DNA from 3 places in the Streptomyces sp. BBFR25 genome. Region 1 is predicted to be linked to each of the others. Evidence: riboswitches for the same ligand, from Rfam matches in the RefSeq annotation. Region 1 holds a riboswitch; each other region holds the start of a gene.
What was found. Region 1 has a riboswitch for thiamine pyrophosphate ahead of thiC (phosphomethylpyrimidine synthase ThiC). Riboswitches for the same ligand answer to the same signal wherever they lie in the genome.

Region 1 (7,712 bases):
CGACCCGAACGGCACCGATCTGCTCGCCGCCGCCCGCCGCTACGGACTGCGCGTCCCCGAGGACCTGCTGCTGGTCTGCTGCAGCGAGTCCACCGTGTACGCCAGCACCGAGCCGCCCATCACCACCCTGTCGCTGAAACCCCGCCGCATCGGCACCGCCGTGATCCAGGTCCTCATCGACGCGATCGAGGGGCTGCACTCCGACCAGCCGGTCGAGCAGGTGATACCGACCGAGCTGATCGTGCGCACGTCGTCGCAGCGGCGCCCGCCGCGTACGACGGTCAGCCCGCCGCGATCGCCGGAGGGCGAGTAGGTCGGGTCCGGGGCGCGGGTGCGGGTCCGGGGCGCGGTCGTCCGCACGCCCCGGCCGCCGCCCCCACCCGGGCGGCGGCGCACCGCGGAACGACGCGAAACAGGGCGGCGAAGACCACATCCGCCACCTCCGGAACACGGGTGGTCCGCCGTCACGGACGGGCGAAGCCAGGCCCAATCGGGGCGAAAGCCGCAGTGAACCGGAGTCCTGTCCTGATTCACCACCCCTGGGTCATCACACAGCGCGATCCGCATTCCTATGATGGGCCCACACACCGCGGGCCGCTGCGACCAGGCAGTCCGAAGCGGTGCAGATGCGGCGCGATGGTGGAGGGGTCGATGACTCAGGGGGCCGGTCAGGGACCCGAGGTGGAGCGGACGGCGACGGTGCGCGACTTCCGGGTGCCCGCGTACGTCCACGAGACCGCTCCGTACGCTGCCCCCGGCACGCACGCGAGCGATTCGGCACCGCCCTCCGAGGAGGGGCTCGAGGAGGCCCTGCCCGAGGGCTACACGCCCACTCAGCGCGATCTGCCCGTCATCCGTCGGGGTGACACGGTCCAGGTCGCGGTCGACCCCGAGCCGATCGTGGTGCAGCAGCAGGCCACCGGCCAGGGGCCCCTGTTCGTCGTCGGCGACGTACACGGCTACCTCGACGAGCTGCTGGCCGCCCTCAGGGAGAAGGGCCTCGTCGACGAGGCCGGCCAGTGGTGCGCGGGCACCTCCCGGCTGTGGTTCCTCGGCGACTTCACCGACCGCGGCCCGGACGGCATCGGCGTCATCGACCTGGTGATGCGGCTGTCCGCCGAGGCCGCCGCGGCCGGCGGCTACTGCAAGGCGCTGATGGGCAACCACGAGCTGCTGCTGCTCGGCGCCAAGCGGTTCGGCGACACGCCCGTCAACTCCGGCGCGGGCACCGCCACCTTCCAGGCCGCCTGGCTGCTGAACGGCGGCCAGAAGACCGACATGGACCGCCTGCAGGACCACCACCTGCAGTGGATGGCCCGCCTCGACGCCATGGAGGAGGTCGACGGCCACCTCCTGGTGCACTCGGACGCCACCACCTACCTCGACTACGGGCGCTCCATCGAAGAGGTCAACGACACCGTCCGCGAGACGATCACGCGCAATGACGCGGAGGAGGTGTGGGACCTGTTCCGCAAGTTCACCAAGCGCTTCTCCTTCCGCGACGAGGGCGGCGCCGACGCCGTGCGCTCACTGCTGGATACGTACGGCGGCACCCGGATCGTTCACGGCCACAGCCCCATTCCCTACCTGCTGGGCGAAGTCGGCTCCGAGGACGGCGAGGACGACACCCGAACCGTGGTCGAGGGACCGCACGTCTACGCGGACGGTCTGGCCATCGCGATGGACGGCGGCGTGACGATGGCAGGAAAACTGCTGGTCCAGCAACTTCCGCTGGACTCCTGACCGTTCACCGGACCGCTTTCGCGGCGGTGCCGTCCGTACAGACCGGCACCCAATTTCTGGAAACCCCCTGTCACCCTCCACCGTCACCGCTCTACCATCGGCTTATCCGTAGCAGGCTCCCCTCCGTTTCTGCCCGACGGCTCGTTGGCATGCGAGCCCCAAGCCCTACGGAGCATCGGGGGATGCACATGAACAGCGTTCCGCAGCACCTGTCGAACGAGGACCGCCAAGAGTACGAGCGGGTCCTCGACGAGGCGCTGCGCTCCGCACCACACCGCCCGGAGCTGGCCGCCGTCGGTCAGCGGCTCAACTCCGAACAACTGCGCACCATGGCACTCAACGCCACCGCCCTCATCACGGCGGCGGCCACGACCGAGTACCAGCACTACGTGAAGGTCCGCGAGGAACTGCGCCATCCGGCGCCCTCGGGTCCGTCGTCCGCCACGCGCGAATCCGGCTCCGAGGAGCGGGGCACGGGCGCGGGGGGACTCGCCGCCACCATGGGCGAGATGGCCGAGGCGACCGGTGCGGGGGCCGTCGCCGTCGTCGCCGTCCTGGCACCGGTCCTGGCCGGCACCGCCGCGGCGATCTTCCTCCTGGTCGGCTACCTGCTGAAGATGCTCGACCCGGGGCAGACCTTCGCGCAGACCATGCTCACCACGGGATGGGTGTTCGGCGCCGTGACCGCGGTGGCGATCCTCGTCGCCGCGGTGGGGCTGCTGCTCACCGCGCTGCGCAACCGCCCCTCCGCCGAGTCGGGCTTCTACAGCGCCCGCGACGAGGAGGTGACCCGGGCCAGGGATGCCTGGCACGAGGCGCTCCTTGAGCGGGGCATCCTGCCCTTCCTGCGGGAGGCGCTCAGCCAGCCGGGCACGGCGGCACTGCACCGCACGGAACCGGCCACGCCGAGCGGCGGCCGCATGCCGCACCTCGGCTACGGCCGTCCCGGGTTCACCAGCCCCGACGGCGGCCCCGACGCGGGACCGCGACCGAGCTACTCGAGTCCGGACTACAGCAGCCCGGACTTCGGTGGCCCGGAACACCGGCCCGAGTAGCCACCGGAACGGGCGGGCAGCGCTTCAGAGGATGCCCGCCCGGCCGGCGGCAGTGATCCAGGACGGGAACTCGGACAGCAGACGGTCATACAGCTCCGGGTCCGGTACGGTGCCGATGTCGTCGACGGCGAAGAAACCGACGTTGTCGACGCGGCGCCCCGGCAGGGTGTCGAACCGCTCCAGCACCCCGTAGTTGGCGCGCCCGAGCCCCACGAACTGCCAGAAGACGGGCTCCTCCACGGCCTCCCGCAGCTCCCGCTCGATCTCGGCGTTGCGGTAGACACCGCCGTCGGAGAAGAACAGCACCAGGGTCGGGACCGGTGCCGGGTGGTCCCGGACGAAGGCCCGGACCTCGGCGATCACCTTCTGCTCCTCGTTCTGGATACCGACCGCCCGCATGTCGGCCTGCTCGGGGTGCAGGCCCTTCTTCCTGCCCCGCCGGAACAGGCTGATCTCCCCCACGCGCACGTGCAGCCGCAGCCACTCGGGCAGCTCGCCCAGGCGCAGGTCGGGCAGGCGCGCCGGGTTGGAGGCGAAGGTCCATGCCTGCATCTCCCCGTCGTCGTCCAACTGCGCGGCGACGGCGGCCATCCGCTCCACGACGTCCGCGACGACGCCCTTGGAGTAGAGGAGGGACATGGACCCGGAGGCGTCCAGCACGAGGACGACGCGCGCGGTGACCCCGGTGGCCCCGTGCTTGCTCAGGCTGACCGCGACCTGCTCCTTGCGCAGGGACAGCCGCTTGCGCATGTCCACGGGGAGGCGGTCCTCGCCCTTGGTGAGACGGGGGCCGGTGGCAGGCGGCACCGCTACCGGGGGCGGCGGCGGTGCTACGGGCGGCGCGGCGGGTGTCGGCGGTGTGCTCGGCGCCGGGGGAGCCGTCGGCGGGGCGGTGGCCTGCGTCGCGGCCGCCGACGGGGGAGCGTCGTCGTCCACCGTGATGCCGAAGTCGGTCGCCAGCCCCGCGAGCCCGGAGGCGTAGCCCTGTCCGACCGCACGGAACTTCCACGCCCCTTGACGCCGGTACAACTCGCCGCCGACCAGCGCGGTCTCCGTCCCGGCCGTGATGTCGAAGCGGGCCAGCTCGGTGCCGGTCGCGGCGTCCAGCAACCGCAGCGTCAGCCCCGGAACCCGGCCGAAGGCACCGCCGTCCGCCGAGGCGCACAGGACGATGCGTTCGACCGCCGACTCGACCGACAGCAGGTCCACCTCGACGGCATCGGTCGTGACACCCGCGTCCGCGTCCGGGCCGACCCGCTTGCCCAGGTGGCCCACCGCGCCGGAGGTGTGGCGGGGCTGGTTGTAGAAGACGAAGTCGCCGTCGTCCCGCACCCGTCCGGCCGAGGTGAGCAGCAGCGCCGAGGCATCGACCTCGGGGACGCCCGGCCCGGCGGACCACACGAGTTCGGCGCGCACCGCGGGGGAGTCGACGGCGATGTTGGCACCCTTGCTCAGGGAGATGGCTGTCATGCGTCCAGTCTGCCGAGCAGGACCCCTCGACGGGGAGAGGGCCGACCCCGCGGCCTGTCCCCCTCCCCGCGCCGGTGCGCTCAGTCCGCGATCGGCAGGTACACGCGGTTGCCCGCGGCCGCGAACTCCTTCGACTTCTGGGCCATGCCCTCCTCGATCTCTCCCTTGCTGCTCCCGTGCTGCCGGCGAATGTCCTGCGAGATCTTCATCGAGCAGAACTTGGGCCCGCACATCGAGCAGAAGTGGGCCGTCTTGGCGGGCTCGGCCGGCAGGGTCTCGTCGTGGAACTCACGGGCCGTGTCCGGGTCCAGGGCAAGGTTGAACTGGTCCTCCCACCGGAACTCGAACCGGGCGTCCGACAGCGCGTCGTCCCACTCCTGTGCACCTGGGTGACCCTTGGCGAGGTCGGCGGCATGGGCGGCGATCTTGTAGGTGATGACGCCGGTCTTGACGTCGTCACGGTTGGGCAGGCCCAGATGTTCCTTGGGCGTGACGTAGCAGAGCATGGCCGTGCCCCACCAGGCGATCATCGCGGCACCGATGCCGGAGGTGATGTGGTCGTACGCCGGCGCGACGTCCGTCGTCAGCGGGCCGAGCGTATAGAACGGAGCTTCATCGCAGATCTCCTGCTGAAGGTCGATGTTCTCCTTGATCTTGTGCATCGGGACATGTCCCGGGCCCTCGATCATGGTCTGTACGTTGCAACGCTTGGCGATCCGGTTGAGTTCCCCGAGGGTGCGCAACTCGGCGAACTGCGCCTCGTCGTTGGCGTCCGCGATCGACCCCGGGCGCAGGCCGTCGCCGAGGGAGTAGGTGACGTCGTAGGCGGCGAGGATCTCGCAGAGTTCCTCGAAGTTCTCGTACAGGAATGACTCCTTGTGGTGCGCCAGGCACCACGCCGCCATGATCGAGCCGCCGCGCGAGACGATGCCGGTCTTGCGGTTCGCGGTCAGCGGTACGTACGGCAGGCGCACACCGGCGTGGACCGTCATGTAGTCCACACCCTGCTCGGCCTGTTCGATCACGGTGTCCTTGTAGATCTCCCAGGTCAGCTCCTCGGCCCGGCCGTCGACCTTCTCCAACGCCTGGTAGAGCGGCACGGTGCCGATGGGGACGGGGGAGTTGCGCAGGACCCACTCGCGGGTGGTGTGGATGTTGCGGCCGGTGGAGAGGTCCATGACCGTGTCGGCGCCCCACCGGGTCGCCCAGGTCATCTTGTCGACCTCCTCCTCGATGGAGGACGTCACCGCCGAGTTGCCGATGTTGGCGTTGACCTTCACCAGGAACCGCTTGCCGATGATCATCGGCTCGATCTCGGGGTGGTTGACGTTGGCGGGCAGCACGGCACGTCCTGCGGCGATCTCCTCGCGGACCACTTCCGGCGAGACGTTCTCCCGGACGGCCACGTACTCCATCTCCGGCGTGATCTCTCCCCGGCGCGCGTACGCGAGTTGCGTCACCGCGTTGCCGTCCCGGCCCCGGCGGGGCTGACGCGGGCGCCCGGGGAAGACGGCGTCGAGGTTGCGCAGGCCGCCGCGCGGCGCGGTGTGCTTGATTCCGTCGTCCTCGGGACGGACGGGACGGCCCGCGTACTCTTCGGTGTCACCGCGGGCGATGATCCAGTTCTCCCGCAGCGGTGCGAGGCCCCTGCGGACATCGGTGTCGACGAGTGGATCGGTGTACGGGCCCGAGGTGTCGTACAGGGTGACCGACTGCCCGTTGGTGAGGTGCACCTGACGGACCGGCACCCGCAGATCGGGGCGCGAGCCCTCGACGTACGCCTTGTGCCAGCCGATGGACTTCCCGGCCTCCGTGGTCTGCGCGGTGTCCTCCTGGGCGGAGTCCCGCGTGGAGCGCTGTTCTGAGGCAGGCGTGCGTGCGTCCTTGATGGTCATGAGACCTACTCCCTACGCCGGCATTACCCGGTAACAGGTTCGGCGGTCGACGCAGCGGCTTCCGTCTGGCGAGGCTTCGTGGGATACATCACTCGACTTCGGTGACGTTTCCCGTGAAACATCGCTGGGACGGAGGTCAGCGCCCTCTCAGCCCGGTGCTCCGAGCTCCCGCGTGTACAAAGGTGCCTCCACGCTAACGCCCATTCGGGCGCGGTGAACAGAGGGCCCCCCTTGTTCTTGCGATGATCGGGCGGTGACCACACCGCAGCATCCCTCCTTCCCGCCGCATCGGCCCCGCCGCGGACAGAACGCCGACGAGGGAGGCGGCCGGGCAGCCGACCACGCCCCCGTCGCCGCCCACGGCGCGAGCGAGGGCAGACCCGAGGCCGGTCACGGGCATGCGCACGGTCACGGTCACGGACCGGCGGCTCCCGTCTCCCGGCATCTGCGCAAGGTCATCGCCGCGATCCTGATCCCCTTCGCCGCGGCCGTCCTGGTCGGACTCGCGGTGCTGTGGCCGGGCGGCGCACCGCCGCACGAGCGCACCGGAGTCGGCTTCGACCGCCAGACCCAGCAGGCCACCGTGACCAAGGTGGTCGAGCTGAGCTGCCAGTCCGTCAACGCCTCGGGCGGCACCCCGACCGGCGACACGTCCACCGCCGAGGGCTCCTCCGCGGTGCAGCAGGCGAAGGGCGAGTGCAAGCGGGCGACCATCCGCGTCGACACCGGCGACGACAAGGGCCGTACGTTCGAGGAGATCGTGCAGCCGGACCAGTCACGACAGTTGCACGAGGGCCAGAAGGTGGTGGTCGCCTACGAGCCCTCCGCGCCCAAGGACCTGCAGTACTCGGTGACCGACATCGACCGCCGGCTCCCCCTGGCGCTGCTCGCGGGCATCTTCGCCCTCGCCGTCGTGGTCGTCGGACGGCTGCGCGGCCTCATGGCACTGGTCTCACTGGCCATCAGCTTCCTGCTGCTGAACTTCTTCATCCTGCCCGCCATCCTGCAGGGTTCGAATCCCCTGGTCGTGGCGGTGATCGGGTCCAGCGCCATCATGCTGATCGCGTTGTACCTCTGCCACGGGCTGTCGGCCCGCACGTCCGTGGCGGTGCTCGGCACCTTGATCTCGCTCTTGCTGATCGGTGTGCTCGGCTCGCTCTTCATCGGCTGGGCCGCGCTCACCGGCAACACGGACGACAACACCGGCCTCATCCACGGCCTGTACCCGTCGATCGACATGAGCGGTCTGCTGCTCGCCGGGGTCATCATCGGTTCGCTCGGGGTCCTCGACGACGTGACGGTCACGCAGACGTCGGCGGTCTGGGAACTGCACGAGGCCAACCCGACGATGGGCTGGCGCGGCCTGTACCGCGCGGGCATCCGCATCGGCCGCGACCACATCGCCTCGGTCGTGAACACGCTGGTCCTGGCCTACGCGGGCGCGGCGCTGCCCCTGCTGCTCCTGTTCTCGATCGCGCAGAGCGGGGTGGGGACGGTCGCCAACAGCGAACTGGTCGCGGAGGAGATCGTACGGACGCTGGTCGGCTCG
Region 2 (7,712 bases), 1.8 Mb from region 1:
CCCTCGGGAGCCGTGTCCCCGCCGTCCACGGACTGCTTCTTGACGGTGTCGCCGAACAGTCCGAGCAGACCGCGGTCCTCGTCCACCTCGAAGCCCGCGTCCTCCAGCTTCCGCTTGGCGTCGTCCACGCTGTCCCCGACCACGTCCGGGACCTCGATCATCCGGGGGCCCTTGGACACCGTGAGCGTCACCGTGTCCCCCTCGGCCGCCCGGCCGCCCGGCTCCGGCGTCTGCCTGGCCACCTGGCCGCTGTCGTACTCCGAGTTCACCCGCTCGGCGGCGACCTTCACCTCAAGACCGGCCCGGGTCAGCTCCTCCCGCGCGTCGGCCAGGTCGTCGCCGGTGACGTCCGGGACGTCGATCGGGCTGCCCTTGCTGACGACCAGGGCGACGGCGGAGCCCGCGCGCACCGTGGTGCCCGACCCGGGCTTGGTGGAGATCACGAAGCCCTTGGCCGCCTCGTCGCTGAACGCCCGGGTCACCATGCCCGGCTCCAGCCCCTCGTCCTCGAGCAGCGTCCGGGCCTTGTCCAGCTTGTAGCCCGTCACGTCCGGCAGCTTCACGGTGTCGGGGCCGTCGGAGACGGTGAGCGACACGGAGTCGTTCTTGCGGATGCGGTCGCCCACCCCCGGGTCGGTGCTGATGACCTTGCCGCGCTCCACGGTGTCGCTGTAGGCGTGCCGCACCTTGCCGACGTCGAGACCGGCGTCGTCCAGCCGGTCCCGGGCCTGTGCCTCGGTCTTGGACAGCAGCGGCGGCACCTTGGTGAACTGGCCGGAGTTGATGTACCAGACGCCCGTGCCGACCCCGAGCACCAGCAGGACGGCCACCACGATCGCCAGCGGCCCGCGGCGCAGCCGGAGCCGCCGGGACGGGGCGGGGTCCGGCGGGGGAGCGGCGAGCCGGCTGGTGTGGTTGTCCTCGTTGACGGGCAGCGGCCGGGGCATCGTCAGCGCGCGCGGGATCACGCTGGTGCGGTCCTCGCCGTTGTCGTGCTCCCCGGCGAGCGCCTGCGGCGGGACGGCGTCCAGCTGGTCCGCGCTCAGCGCCTCACGCGCCTCGCGGGCCCGCGCGAGCAGCGCCACGGCGTCGTGCGGCCGGATCTCCGGGTTGCGCGCGGTGGCCGCGGCGACCAGCTCGTCCAGCTCGTACGCAAGCTCCGGCACGGCCGCCGACGGCGGCGGCACGTCCTCGTGGAGGTGCTTGTAGAGCACCGCGGCGGGCGAGTCCCCGTCGTGCGGCTTGGCGCCGGTCAGCATCTCGTACAGGACGACACCGCACGCGTACACGTCGACCCTGGGGTCGGCGGTGCCCTGCTCGATCTGCTCGGGCGCCAGATAGGAGACGGTGCCGAGGACGGCACCGGTGGTGCTGGTGACGGTGTCCACGGCGCGGACCAGGCCGAAGTCGGCGACCTTGACCCGGCCGTCGTCGCCTATCAGCACGTTCTCCGGCTTCATGTCCCGGTGCACGAACCCCGCCCGGTGCGCGGCGCCCAGTGCGGCGAGGACCGGCTCCAGGATGTCCAGCGCGGCCCGCGGCCTGAGCGCCCCGCGCTCGCGCAGCACGTCCCGCAGGGTGCAGCCCGCGATGTACTCCATCGCCAGGTAGACGTACGCCCCCTCGGCACCCTGGTCGAAGACCTGGACGACATTGGGGTGGTCGAGCCGGGCCACCGACTTGGCCTCGCGGATGAACCGCTCGACGAAGGTGGCGTCGGTCGCGAGCGTCGGGTGCATCACCTTCAGCGCGAGCACGCGGTCCAGGCGGGTGTCCACGGCCCGGTAGACCGTGGCCATCCCGCCGACCGCGATCCGCGCCTCGACGCGGTACCGGCCGTCGAGCACCTGCCCGACGAGGGGGTCCAGAAGGGTCGTGTCCACGCAGGTGAGTCTACGAGCCACCACAGACACCCCGCGTCGCCGACCGGAATCGGGGCGGGACTGTGACGCACTTAGCTGCGGGCAATCGTGCCGCTGGGGCGGCACGGGTGGGCGCAGCGGCATCCCGTCACGCCGGGCTGCGCCCTCCCGCCCAGCCTCAGCGCCGCTCCGCTAGAAAGCGGGCCGCTCCGGATCCAGTACCGCCAAGCCCTCCGCAGGAGACGACGCCTCGGCGAAGTGCCGCCGCGGAATCCGCCCGGCCCGCCGGGCCAGCCGCCCCGCCTCCACCGCGGAGCGCATCGCGGCAGCCATCAGCACCGGCTCCTGCGCCCGCGTCACCGCCGAGGCGAGCATCACACCCGCACACCCCAGCTCCATCGCCAGCGCCACGTCCGACGCCGTACCGGCCCCCGCGTCCAGGATCACCGGCACGCGCGCGTGCTCCACGATCAGCTGGAAGTTGTGCGGGTTGCGGATCCCGAGCCCGGACCCGATCGGCGAGCCCAGCGGCATGATCGCCGCGCACCCGACGTCCTCCAGCTTCCGCGCGAGCACCGGGTCGTCGTTGGTGTACGGCAGGACGGTGAAACCGTCGTCGACCAGCGTCTCCGCCGCGTCCAGCAGCTCGATCGGGTCCGGCAGCAGGGTGCGCTCGTCGGCGATGACCTCCAGCTTGACCAGGTCCGTGCCGAGCGCCTCGCGCGCCAGACGGGCGGTGAGCACCGCCTCCCCGGCGGTGAAGCAGCCGGCCGTGTTCGGCAGCACCCGGATGCCGAGCCGCTCCAGCACGGACAGCACCGAGCCGTGCACCGAGGCGTCCACCCGCCGCATCGCGACGGTCGTCAGCTCCGTACCGGAGGCCACCAGCGCGCGCTCCAGGACGTCCGGGCTGGGCGCCCCGCCCGTACCCATGATCAGGCGGGACGCGTACGTCGTGCCGCCGAGGACAAAGGGATCGTCGGCCATGGTCAGCCTCCTTGGACGGCGGTGAGGACCTCGACACGGTCGCCCTCGGACAGCGCGGTGGCGGACCACCGCGCGCGCGGGACGACGGTCTCGTTCAGGGCGGCGGCCACTCCGGACGGCGCCCGGGTGAGCGTGCCCACCAGCGCGTCCAGGGCGGTGCCGGGAGCCACCTCGCGCGGCTCGCCGTTGACGGAGATGTTCATGCGGGCTGCTCCGAGAGTGCGGGGGCGGTGGCGAAGCGCCGGGGGCTGAAGGGGCGGGCCTCCTCGGGCAGCTCCCCGCCGGTCAGGGCGTCCGCCATGACGTCGCCGGTGACGGGGGTGAGCAGGACGCCGTTGCGGTAGTGACCGGTGGCGAGCAGCAGGCCGTCCAGCGCGGTCGGGCCGAGCAGCGGGGCGTTGTCCGGTGAGCCGGGGCGCAGACCCGCGCGGGTCTCCGTCAGGGGCAGCTCAGTGATGCCGGGGACCAGCTCGTGCGCGTCGCGCAGCAGCTCGTAGACGCCGCCCGCGGTGACCGTCGTGTCCCAGCCCAGCTCCTCGCTGGTGGCGCCGACGACCAGCTCGCCGCTCTCCCGGGGCACCAGGTAGACGTGGTTGCCGCGCACCACGGCACGCACGGTCCGGTTCAGCAGCGGCCCCGGCGTCCGCGGCATGGCCAGCCGCAGCACCTGCCCCTTCACGGGCCGCACCGGCGGCAGTACGGCCTCCGGCACGCCCGTGAGCCGCCCGCTCAGGCTGCCCCCGGCCAGCACCACCTGTCCGGCCTCCAGCGCGGTGCCGTCGGCGGTGACGACGCCCGTGGCGCGGTCGCCGGGCCCGACGGTGAGCCGCTCGGCCCACACCCGGTGGAAGGCCACGCCCGCGTGTGCGCAGGCGGCCACCAGCGCCCGGGCGAGGCGGCGGGGATCGATCTGGTGGTCGCCGTCCACCCGGAGCCCTCCGCGCACGCCCGGCGCGAGCATCGGCTCCAGACGTCGGCACTCGCGCCCCGACAGCCACTCCGACTCCAGGCCGGAGCGCTGCTGGAGCGCGTGCAGTTCGCGCAGGTGGGCACGGTCGTCGGCGTCCAGCGCGACGGCGAGCGTGCCGCAGCGGCGGTAACCGAGGTCCTGGCCGGTCAGCTCGGTCAGCTCGGCCGCGAACTGAGGGTAACGGCGGGCCGAGGCGAGGTTCAGCGCGAGCAGCCTCTCCTCGCCGTAGTGCAGCTCCGTGACGGCGGCCAGCATCCCGGCCGCCACCTGGGCCGCCCCGCCGCCCGGCTCGGGGTCCACGAGGGCCGTGACCAGCCCGCGCTGCGCGGCCCGCCAGGCGGTGACGAGCCCGATGATCCCGCCGCCGAGGACGAGGACGTCGGGGGTACGTGACGTACGAGGCGTGTGTGGTGGAGACGACATGGGCGTCCAGCCCCTCCCTTCGCCGGCATGACCCGGATCAGGTTCGTACGGTCGGAGGCCGCCAGCCTCCCTCTCAGCCCGGTGCGTCCGGGCTCCCGCGAGTGCCTTACGTTGGCCACCCTAGCCCGCAGCGCAACTCACGTGTAAGGGAGCCTCCACCCGTGGCGCGTTCACTCGACGGCCTCGTCCTCGCCCCCGTCGCCGACCAGGCCCCCGGCCAGGTGGGCACCCGGACCCGGTTCACCTACCACGAGCAGGACGGCGCCGTGTGGGCCGAGTACGCGGGCGGTGACGTGGTCCGCGGGCACCTGGTGGGCACCAGGGAGGGCGACCGCCTCGACTTCCGGTACGTGCAGCTCAAGACCGACGGCAGCACGTCGTCGGGGCACTGCGTGTCCACCGTCGTCGAACTGCCGGACGGGCGCGTGCGACTGGACGAGAGCTGGGAGTGGGAGTCGCAGCCGGGCAGCGGGACCAGCGTGGTGGAGCAGCTCACCGCGCACGGGCACTGACCGGCCACACGCCGGGTGTCTATGGTGATCAGGTGAGCGAGCAGACGCGGGAACGGGGACAGGGACCGGCGGCGGACGCGGAGCGGCGCGCGGTCGTCGTGGGCGCCGGGATGGCGGGCGTGCAGACCGCGGTGGCCCTGCGCGAACAGGGCTTCACCGGCCCGGTGACCCTGATCGGCGCGGAACCGCACCAACCGTACGACCGCCCCCCGCTGTCCAAGGCCGTCCTGCTCGGCACCGCGGAGGGCTCCGCCTTCGACGTCGACTTCGAGGCGCTCGGCATTACCCTGCGGCTGGGCTGCGAGGCCCTGGGCGTCCGCCCCGGCGAGCACGTCCTGGACACCTCCGAGGGGCCCGTGCCCTACGACGTCCTCGTCCTGGCGACCGGCGCCGAACCGGTCCACCTCCCGGGCGCCGAGGGCGTGCCCGGCGTGCACCTGCTGCGCACCCTGGACGACGCCGAGCGGCTGCGGCCGGTGCTCACCCGGCAGCACGACATCGTGGTGGTCGGCGCGGGCTGGATCGGCGCCGAGTTCGCCACCGCCGCGCGCGAGGCGGGTTGCGCGGTGACCGTGGTGGAGGCCGCCGACCGCCCGCTGGCCGACGCGCTGCCCGCCGAGGTCGCCGCGCCGATGACCGCCTGGTACGCCGACGCGGGCGCCGAACTGCGCACCCGCGCGCGCGTGGAGCGCGTCGAGCCGGGCGGCCCCGGTGAGCCCGGCCGGGTCGTCCTCGACGACGGCACCCGGCTGGCCGCCGGCGCGGTCGTCGTCGGCATCGGCGCCCGCCCCGCCACCGGCTGGCTGGCCGGCTCCGGCATCGCCCTCGGCGCGCACGGCGAGGTCCTGGCCGACGACCGTCTGCGCACCTCCGCGCCGGACGTCCACGCGGTCGGCGACTGCGCCTCCTTCCCGTCCGCCCGCTACGGCGAGCGGCTCCTGGTGCACCACTGGGACAACGCCCTCCAGGGCCCGCGCACGGTCGCCGCCGACATCGTCGGCGCCCCGGCCGGTGAGACCCCGGCGGCCTACGACCCGGTGCCGTACTTCTGGTCCGAGCAGTTCGGCCGCTTCGTCCAGTACGCCGGTCATCACACGGCCGCCGACACCACCCTGTGGCGCGGCGACCCGGCGAGCCCGGCGTGGACGGTCTGCTGGCTGCGCGAGGGCCGCCTGGTCGCCCTGCTGGCGGTGGGCCGCCCCCGCGACCTGGCGCAGGGCAAGCGCCTGATCCAGGCGGGCACGCCGATGGACCCGGAGCTGCTGACCGACCCGGCGAAGCCGCTGAAGGCGGCGACGGCGGCGACGGCGTAGTCGGGTTTCCGACTGTCAGTGCCAGGTGGCAGGCTGGAGGCGTGACCGAGATTGACGCAAAGACCGATGCTCTCGTACCCGCCTGGCTCACCGTTCCCGACATCGCCGAGATGCTCGGTGTCGAGGTGACCCGGGTGCGCCAGCTGATCAGGGAAGGCCAGCTCATCGCCGTACGCCGCGGTGAGAACCGCGCGCTGCACATCCCCGCGGCCTTCATCGACGAGGACAAGGTCGTCAAGGGCCTGGCCGGGACCCTGACGCTGCTGCGGGACGACGGCTTCACGGCCGAGGAGATGCTCGAGTGGCTCTTCACGCCCGACCCGAGCCTGCCCGGCACCCCCGCCCAGGCCCTGACCGAGAATCGCGGTACGGAGGTGAAGCGCCGCGCCCAGGCGCTCGCCGTCTGACCGACCCCCCGCCGATCCGCCACACCGCCCGGCGTGCGGGCTCCGCACGCCGGGCGCCCGTGCCCGTACGCCACCATCGCGCGGCCCTTCACGGGCCCACGCCACCTGACCGGGGGGACACCCGCATGCCCGACACCGCCGCCACCACCGCCCGCGCCCGGCTCGCCGACGCCCGGCTCTACCTGTGCACGGACGCCCGCCGGAGCCAGGGCGACCTGCCCGAGTTCCTGGACGCCGTGCTCGCCGGCGGCGTCGACATCGTGCAGCTGCGGGACAAGGGCATGGAGGCGGCCGAGGAGCTGGAGCACCTGGAGGTCTTCGCCGACGCCTGCGCCCGCCACGGCAAGCTCCTCGCCGTCAACGACCGCGCGGACGTCGCCCACGCCGCCCGCGCCGACGTGCTGCACCTCGGCCAGGGCGACCTGCCGGTGCCCGCCGCCCGGGCGATCCTGGGCGCCGACGTCCTCGTCGGCCGCTCCACGCACGCCGAGTCCGAGGCCGCCGCAGCCGCCGCCCAGGAGGGCGTGGACTACTTCTGCACCGGTCCCTGCTGGCCGACCCCCACGAAGCCCGGCCGCCACGCACCCGGCCTCGACCTGGTCCGCCGCACGGCGGCGCTGGGCACCGACCGTCCCTGGTTCGCGATCGGCGGCATCGACCTCGGCAACCTCGACGAGGTGCTGGACGCGGGCGCCCGGCGCGTGGTCGTCGTCCGCGCGATCACCGCCGCCGACGACCCGGGCGCGGCGGCGGCCGAGTTCGCGAAGCGGCTGCGGCAGGCGGCCCCGGCCCCGGCGTAGCCGCACGCCGTCGCGGCGCGTCGTCCCTGACGGGCAGGTGTCCAAAGGGTGGACAGCAACTCGACAATGCGGACAAATATCCCGCATCCGGTTGGGTGACCGCCGCACCCTGGCTAACCTGCCCATATGGCCCTCGGAACCGCAAGCACGAGGACTGATCGCGCCCGCACGGTGCGTGACATCCTCGCCACCGGCAAGACGACGTACTCGTTCGAGTTCTCGGCGCCGAAGACGCCCAAGGGCGAGAAGAACCTGTGGAGCGCGCTGAGGCGGGTCGAGGCCGTGGCCCCGGACTTCGTCTCCGTGACCTACGGTGCCGGCGGCTCCACGCGCGCGGGCACGGTCCGCGAGACCCAGCAGATCGTCGCCGACACCACGCTGACCCCGGTGGCCCACCTCACCGCCGTCGACCACTCCATCGCCGAGCTGCGCAACATC
Region 3 (7,712 bases), 1.8 Mb from region 1:
CGGGGTGATCGCGGTCGCCGTCGTGGTGGGCCTGTGGGAGCTGACCAAGCGGCTGGAGGAGCGCAAGGGCATCAAGGCGCCCCTCGTACCGCTCGCGATCGGCGGCGCCGCGATGGTGATCGCCGGCTACGCGCGCGGCGCCGAGGGAGCGTGGGTCGCCATGGCGCTCACGGCGCTCGCGGTCCTGGTCTGGCGGATGACGGAACCGCCCGAGGGGTACCTCAAGGACGTCACGGCGGGCCTGTTCGCCGCGTTCTACGTGCCGTTCCTGGCGACGTTCGTCGCCATGATGCTGGCGGCCGACGACGGTGCCTGGCGGGTGCTGGTCTTCCTGATACTGACGGTCGTCAGCGACACCGGGGCCTACGCCGTCGGCTGGCGCTTCGGCAGGAAGAAGCTCGCCCCGCGCATCAGCCCCGGCAAGACCCGCGAGGGCCTGCTGGGAGCGGTGGCGTTCGCGATGGCGGCGGGCGCGCTGTGCGTGCAGTTCCTGATCGACGACGGCACCTGGTGGCAGGGCCTGCTGCTCGGCCTCGTGGTCGCGGTCAGCGCCACCCTGGGCGACCTGGGCGAGTCCATGATCAAGCGGGACCTCGGCATCAAGGACATGGGCACGCTGCTGCCGGGCCACGGCGGCATCATGGACCGGCTGGACTCCCTGCTGCCCACGGCACCGGTGGTGTGGCTGCTGCTGGTGATCTTCGTCGGATCGGGTTGACAGTCATCCGGTAGCATGGAAAGGGCCTGCGGCGTCTGCTGCGGGCCCTTCCGTGTGTCCCCGCCGATGCGGGGGTGTCTCCGTGAGGTCTCCTGGCTTCGGCACGGCCCTGCCGTTGTCCCCGCAGACGCGGGGGGTTGCCACAGGCCCGCCGTCATGAGGAGTTGTCCGACCGTGGCCCGTCCCGCCCCCGGTGAGCTGACCTTTGCCGCACCCCGCGGAGCGAAGCGGCCGCCGCGGCACCTTGCCGATCTCACGCCTGCCGAGCGCAAGGAGGCTGTCGCCGCGATCGGTGAGAAGCCGTTCCGCGCCAAGCAGCTCTCGCAGCACTACTTCGCGCGGTACGCGCACGACCCCGAGCAGTGGACCGACATCCCCGCCGGTTCCCGCGAGGGGCTGCGGGAGGCGTTGCTGCCCGAGCTGATGACCGTCGTGCGGCACCTGTCGACCGACCAGGGGACCACGCGCAAGACGCTGTGGAAGCTGTTCGACGGGACGCTCGTCGAGTCCGTCCTGATGCGCTACCCGGACCGGGTGACCATGTGCATCAGCTCCCAGGCCGGGTGCGGCATGAACTGCCCGTTCTGCGCCACCGGCCAGGCCGGTCTGGACCGGAACCTGTCGACCGCCGAGATCGTGCACCAGATCGTGGACGGCATGCGGGCGCTCAGGGACGGCGAGGTGCCGGGAGGCCCCGCGCGGCTCAGCAACATCGTGTTCATGGGCATGGGCGAGCCGCTCGCCAACTACAACCGCGTCGTCGGCTCCATCCGCCGCCTCACCGACCCCGAGCCGGACGGGCTGGGGCTCTCGCAGCGCGGCATCACCGTCTCCACGGTCGGTCTCGTCCCGGCGATCCACCGCTTCACCGGCGAGGGCTTCAAGTGCCGCCTCGCCATCTCCCTGCACGCCCCCGACGACGAACTGCGCGACACCCTCGTCCCCGTCAACACGCGGTGGAAGGTGCGCGAGGTGCTGGACTCCGGGTTCGAGTACGCGGCGAAGTCCGGGCGCCGGCTGTCCATCGAGTACGCCCTGATCCGCGACATCAACGACCAGGCCTGGCGCGGTGACCGCCTCGGGCGGCTGCTCAAGGGCAGGCCCGTGCACGTCAACCTGATCCCGCTGAACCCCACCCCCGGCTCCAAGTGGACCGCGTCCCGGCCCGAGGACGAGAAGGCGTTCGTGGAGGCGATCGCGGCGCACGGTGTGCCGGTGACGATCCGGGACACCCGTGGGCAGGAGATCGACGGGGCGTGTGGCCAGCTCGCCGCGAGCGAGCGGTAACCTGACCGGCGGAAGTACATCGGCACAGTCACATCTTCATATTCCGACAGGGGAGCGCCACAGCGCTGAGAGTGCGGCACCGGCCGCAGACCCTCCGAACCTGGCCCAGGTCATTCTGGGTAGGGAGATCGGTCACCACTCGAGCTGTTGCGCCCTGCCCGGGACCCTCGCCAGGGGTCTCGGGCGGGGCCGCGTCTTCTCCTGGTCACCCAGGAGGAATTCAGTGAGCATCACCAAGAAGGCCAGTGTCCTGGCCGTCGGCCTCGGCATGGTCGGCACGCTGGCCGCCTGCGGATCGTCGTCCGACGACGCCGCGGGCTCCGGCGGCTCCAAGACCGTGACCCTGGTCAGCCACGACTCGTGGGCCGCGTCCAAGGACGTCATCGCCGCCTTCGAGAAGCAGTCCGGCTACAAGGTCAAGGTCCTGGAGGACGGCGACGCCGGGCAGGCCGTCAACAAGGCCATCCTCACCAAGGACAACCCGCAGGGCGACGTCTTCTTCGGCGTCGACAACACCCTGCTGTCCCGCGCCCTCGACAACGGCCTGTTCCAGCCGTACGAGGCCAAGGGCTCGGACCAGGTCCGGCCGGAGTACCGCGCGGACCAGGACAAGCACCGGGTCACGCCCGTCGACAGCGGCGACATCTGCGTCAACTACGACAAGGCGTACTTCACCAAGCACGGCCTGACCCCGCCCAAGTCCTTCGACGACCTGATCAAGCCGGAGTACAAGGACCTCCTCGTCACCGAGAACGCGGGCAGCTCCTCGCCGGGCCTCGGCTTCCTGCTCGGTACCGCCGCCCAGTACGGCGACGAGGGCTGGGAGGGCTACTGGAAGAAGCTCGAGGCGAACGGCGTCAAGGTCGTCGACAGCTGGGAGCAGGCCTACAACGAGGAGTTCTCCGGCTCGGCCGGCGGCAAGAAGGCCAAGGGCGACCGCCCGCTCGTCGTGTCCTACGCCTCCTCCCCGCCCGTCGAGGTCGTCTACGCCGACCCGCAGCCGGACACCGCTCCCACGGGCGTCGCCGACGGCACCTGCTTCCGTCAGGTCGAGTACGCGGGCCTGCTCAGCAACGCGAAGAACCCCGAGGGCGGCAAGGCGCTCCTCGACTTCCTGCTGGGCAAGACCTTCCAGGAGGACATGCCGCTGAACATGTTCGTCTACCCGGTGCGGGAGGGCGCGCAGGTCCCCGAGGTGTTCTCGAAGTTCGGGCCGCAGGCGAAGGACCCGCAGACCCTGGACCCGGCGAAGATCGCCGACCACCGCGACCAGTGGGTCAAGTCGTGGACCTCGCTCGTACTGAAGTGAGCCGAGGAGGCAAGCGGGCGCGGACCGTGCGCGGGAGCGCGGCCCGGCTCGGTCTCATGGCCGTGCCCGTAGCGTTCTTCGCGGTGTTCTTCGCCTACCCCGTCGCCGCCATCGTCGCGCGCGGCCTGGAGGTCGACGGGGTCTGGCGGCTCGGGCGGATCGGGGACGTGCTCGCGCAGTCCGACGTGCGGCACGTGCTGTGGTTCACCACCTGGCAGGCGCTGGCGTCCACCGCGCTCACCCTGCTGGTCGCGCTGCCCGGCGCGTACGTCTTCGCCCGCTTCGACTTCCCCGGCAAGCAGGTCCTGCGGGCCGCGGTGACCGTGCCCTTCGTGCTGCCGACGGTCGTCGTCGGTACGGCGTTCCTGGCGCTGGTGGGGCGCGGCGGGCTGCTGGACGAGCTGTGGGGTGTGCGCCTGGACACCACGGTGTGGGCGATCCTGCTCGCGCACGTCTTCTTCAACTACGCCGTCGTCGTCCGCACCGTCGGCGGCCTGTGGGCGCAGCTCGACCCGCGGCAGGAGGAGGCCGCGCGGATGCTCGGCGCCTCGCGGCTGCGGGCCTGGCGGCAGGTCACGCTGCCCGCGCTGGCGCCCGCCGTGGCCGCCGCCGCGCTGATGGTCTTCCTGTTCACCTTCACCTCCTTCGGCGTCGTGCAGATCCTCGGCGGGCCCGCCTTCTCCACCCTCGAAGTGGAGATCTACCGCCAGACCTCCCAGGTCTTCGACCTGTCCACGGCCGCCGTGCTCACCCTGATCCAGTTCGCGGCCGTCGCCGCCGTCCTCGCCGTGCACGCCTGGACGGTGCGGCGGCGCGAGACGGCGCTACGGCTCGTGGACGCGGCCACGACCGCGCGCCGACCGCGCGGGGCCGGGCAGTGGGCGCTGCTCGCCGGGGTCCTGGGCGTCATCGCCGTCCTGCTGGTGCTGCCGCTCGCGGTGCTGGTCCAGCGGTCGCTGGGCGCCTCCGGCTTCGGCTACTACCGGGCACTGACCCGGGAGGACGGCGGCGCCTTCCTCGTCCCGCCGATCGAGTCGATCGGCAACTCCCTCCAGTACGCCGTCGCCGCCACCGGCATCGCCCTGGTGATCGGCGCGCTGGCCGCGACCGCGCTCACCCGGCGCGACGCGGGCCGCTTCGTGCGCGGGTTCGACGCGCTGCTGATGCTGCCGCTCGGGGTGTCGGCCGTGACGGTCGGGTTCGGGTTCCTGATCGCGCTGGACGAACCCCCGCTGGACCTCAGGTCCTCCTGGATCCTGGTGCCGCTCGCGCAGGCGCTGGTGGGCGTCCCCTTCGTCGTACGGACCATGCTGCCGGTGCTGCGGGCGGTGGACGGGCGGCTGCGGGAGGCGGCCGCGGTGCTGGGTGCGTCGCCGTGGCGGGTCTGGCGCGAGGTGGACCTGCCGATGGTGCGGCGCGCGCTGCTGGTCGCGGCCGGGTTCGCGTTCGCGGTGTCGCTGGGGGAGTTCGGCGCGACCGTCTTCATCGCGCGGCCCGACAACCCGACGCTGCCGGTCGCCGTGGCGCGGCTGCTGGGGCGGCCCGGGGACATGAACTACGGCCAGGCGATGGCCCTTTCGACGATTCTGATGCTGGTGTGCGCGGTGGCCCTGGTGGTGCTGGAGCGGCTGCGGACCGACCGGAGCGGGGAGTTCTGACCATGCCGCCCAGCCTGCTGAGCCTCGAAGGAGCGACCGTCCGCTTCGGCGGGCGGCCCGTGCTCGACGACGTCGACCTGGGGGTCGCCGAGCACGAGGTGGTGTGCGTGCTCGGGCCCAGCGGCAGCGGCAAGTCGACGCTGCTGCGGGCGGTCGCCGGGCTCCAGCCGCTGGACGCCGGGCGGGTGACGCTGGACGGGCGGGACCAGTCCGGGGTGCCCGCGCACAAGCGCGAGGTCGGGCTGATGTTCCAGGACCACCAGCTGTTCCCGCAGCGGGACGTGGCCGGGAACATCGCCTTCGGACCGCGGATGCGCGGCGCGTCCCGGGCCGAGCAGCAGGCGCGGGTGGGGGAGTTGCTGGAGCTGGTCGGACTGCCGGGCGCCGCCCGCCGGTCCGTCGCCGCGCTCTCCGGCGGGGAGCAGCAGCGAGTGGCGCTGGCCCGGGCCCTCGCGCCCCGGCCCCGGCTGCTGATGCTGGACGAGCCGCTCGGTCAGTTGGACCGCTCGCTGCGGGAGCGGCTCGTGGTCGAACTGCGTGAGCTGTTCGGGAAGTTGGGCACCACTGTGCTCGCCGTGACGCACGACCAGAGTGAGGCGTTCGCGCTCGCCGACCGGGTCGTGGTGATGCGGGACGGGCGGATCGCCCAGTCGGGGACGCCCCTGGAGGTGTGGCAGCGGCCGGCGGACGCGTTCGTGGCTCGCTTCCTCGGCTTCGACAACGTGGCCGAGGCGTCCGTCGCCGGACAGGCCGCGGACACCCCGTGGGGCAAGGTGCCGGTCCCCGAGGACGCGCCGCAGGGCCCGCGGACGGTGCTCGTGCGGCCGGCCGGGGTCCGGGTCGTCTCCGCCGACGAGGGCCTGCGCTGCACGGTCACCGCCCGCACCTTCCGCGGCACGCACGTCGCCGTGCACCTCCAGCCGGAGGACGCGCCGCGCCTGGAGGCGGCCTGCGCGCTGCGGGCGGCGCCGGAGGTCGGGGCCGCGGTCGGCGTGGAGTTCGACGCGGCGGAAGTCGTCGTGCTCGGCTGATCGGGTGTTCCGGGTGATCATTCCGTTCATAGGGTGACGGCATGACACTCCTCGCGCACGACCGGTACTGCGATGAAATCGATCACCAGGTGGGCGGGCTCAGGGCCGTGGTCACCTCCGGTGCGGATCTGACCGCCACCGTGCCGACCTGCCCGGACTGGACCCTGGAGGACCTGGTGCGGCACGTGGGCCGGGCCCTGCGCTGGACGGCGCTGATCGTCGGCACCCGCGCCGAGCAGGACGTACCGGTGGACCGGGCGCCGGGTGCCGAGGGACCCGCGGCGAGCGGGGACGCGGTGGCGCTGGACGCGTGGCTGGCGGAGTCCGGCGAGGTCGTCGTCGGCGCCCTGCGGGAGGCCGGTCCGGCCTCGCCCGCGTGGTCGTGGGCCGGCGTCGACACGGCCGGGTTCTGGGCGCGGCGGATGTCCCACGAACTCGTCGTCCACGGCGCGGACGCGGCCCTGGCGGCGGGCCTGCCCCACCGGGCGGTCGCGCCCGAGGTGGCGGCCGACGCGATCGACGAGTGGCTGGACATCGTACGGTTCGTGCAGCGGGCCCTGCCCGGTGCGGCGGCGAACGAACTGCGGGCCCCCGGCAGCAGCCTCCACCTGCATGCGACGGACGCTCCGGCCGAGTTGAACGCCGAGTGGATCGTCGAACTGCCCGACGACGGCATCGTCTGGCGCCGCGGGCACGAGAAGGCGACGGTGGCGCTGCGCGGCCCGCTCACGGACGTGCTGCTGGCCTTCTACGGCCGACTGCCGCTGGACGCCCCGGGGCTCGACGTGCTCGGTGACCGCGGGCTGCTGGAACTCTGGCTGGAGAAGGCGACGTTCGGCTGACACGACGGTGGCCCGCCCCGGACCGGGACGGGCCACCGCGGTGAACGCATCTGCGCGCAGGAGCGGTTGTCAGCTGTTGCTGTTCGCTCCGCGACGGCGCAGGCCGAAGAAGACGGCGCCGCCACCGACGACGACCAGGGCCGCCGCGATACCGGCGATCATGCCGGTGTTGGAGTTGGCACCGGTCTCGGCGAGGTTGGAGTCACCGGCCGCCGGGGACGGGGCGTTGTCGTTCGGCACGGCCGCCGGGGCGGTGCTGCTCTCCGGCTGTGACGGCGCGGGGGCCGACGTGGACGGCTCGGGAGCCGGGGACTCCGTCTCGTCGGACGGGGTCGAGGAGCTCTCCGACGGGGTCGGGGACGGCTCCTCGGTCTTGCAGGGGGTCGACGGGGTCGTGACGTCCGGCTCGATGAACTCGTCGACGTACTTGTCGGCCTTGACGTGGACGCGGTACTCGGTGTTCGGCTTCCAGTCCACGGCGAAGGAGACCGTGGTGCCCTCCTTGGAGCCCTTGACCGTCTCCTGGCCGACCTGCTCGCCGGTGCTCTTCAGGGAGACGGTGACGGTGGCCGGGATACCGGCCGGGTCCACGTCGGTGACGGTGATGACACCGTTGTCCCCGTCGCACTTGGCTTCGGCGGAGAACTCGTTGATGTTGCAGGCGAGAGCGTTGCCGGAGGCGCTCAGCGCCAGGGCCGCGGAGGCGGCGACGACGCCGAGGGCGCGGACGCTACGGCGTGACGCCGTGCGGCTGATTATGGACAGGACTGCCACGTTTGTCCTTTACGGGAGCGCGGATGCGGGGGGTGAAGAGGGTGCCGACGCTCGATGACGCGGCATCAGCACACCCATGAGCCTCACTGGTCT

Region 2: linked by a shared signal. The riboswitch ahead of thiO (glycine oxidase ThiO) and the one ahead of thiC (phosphomethylpyrimidine synthase ThiC) in region 1 are both predicted to bind thiamine pyrophosphate.
Region 3: linked by a shared signal. The riboswitch ahead of ACGH52_RS27810 (thiamine ABC transporter substrate binding subunit) and the one ahead of thiC (phosphomethylpyrimidine synthase ThiC) in region 1 are both predicted to bind thiamine pyrophosphate.

What each region holds. Positions count from the first base shown of each region.
Region 1 is NZ_CP172447.1:4,224,002-4,231,713, forward strand. It holds gene ACGH52_RS19205 (LacI family DNA-binding transcriptional regulator) at 1-313, shown strand, start outside; gene sppA (metallophosphoesterase) at 637-1,743, shown strand; gene ACGH52_RS19215 (hypothetical protein) at 1,926-2,798, shown strand; gene ACGH52_RS19220 (VWA domain-containing protein) at 2,823-4,268, opposite strand; gene thiC (phosphomethylpyrimidine synthase ThiC) at 4,349-6,163, opposite strand; TPP riboswitch at 6,156-6,345, opposite strand; gene ACGH52_RS19230 (YibE/F family protein) at 6,417-7,712, shown strand, end outside.
Region 2 is NZ_CP172447.1:2,427,082-2,434,793, reverse strand. It holds gene pknB (Stk1 family PASTA domain-containing Ser/Thr kinase) at 1-1,883, opposite strand, end outside; gene ACGH52_RS11050 (thiazole synthase) at 2,055-2,849, opposite strand; gene thiS (sulfur carrier protein ThiS) at 2,852-3,052, opposite strand; gene thiO (glycine oxidase ThiO) at 3,049-4,242, opposite strand; TPP riboswitch at 4,240-4,351, opposite strand; gene ACGH52_RS11035 (hypothetical protein) at 4,404-4,754, shown strand; gene ACGH52_RS11030 (NAD(P)/FAD-dependent oxidoreductase) at 4,787-6,067, shown strand; gene ACGH52_RS11025 (Rv2175c family DNA-binding protein) at 6,109-6,474, shown strand; gene thiE (thiamine phosphate synthase) at 6,600-7,274, shown strand; gene metF (methylenetetrahydrofolate reductase [NAD(P)H]) at 7,401-7,712, shown strand, end outside.
Region 3 is NZ_CP172447.1:6,059,816-6,067,527, forward strand. It holds gene ACGH52_RS27800 (phosphatidate cytidylyltransferase) at 1-718, shown strand, start outside; gene rlmN (23S rRNA (adenine(2503)-C(2))-methyltransferase RlmN) at 875-2,005, shown strand; TPP riboswitch at 2,044-2,149, shown strand; gene ACGH52_RS27810 (thiamine ABC transporter substrate binding subunit) at 2,229-3,314, shown strand; gene ACGH52_RS27815 (iron ABC transporter permease) at 3,290-4,972, shown strand; gene ACGH52_RS27820 (ABC transporter ATP-binding protein) at 4,975-6,003, shown strand; gene ACGH52_RS27825 (maleylpyruvate isomerase family mycothiol-dependent enzyme) at 6,045-6,845, shown strand; gene ACGH52_RS27830 (LAETG motif-containing sortase-dependent surface protein) at 6,915-7,619, opposite strand.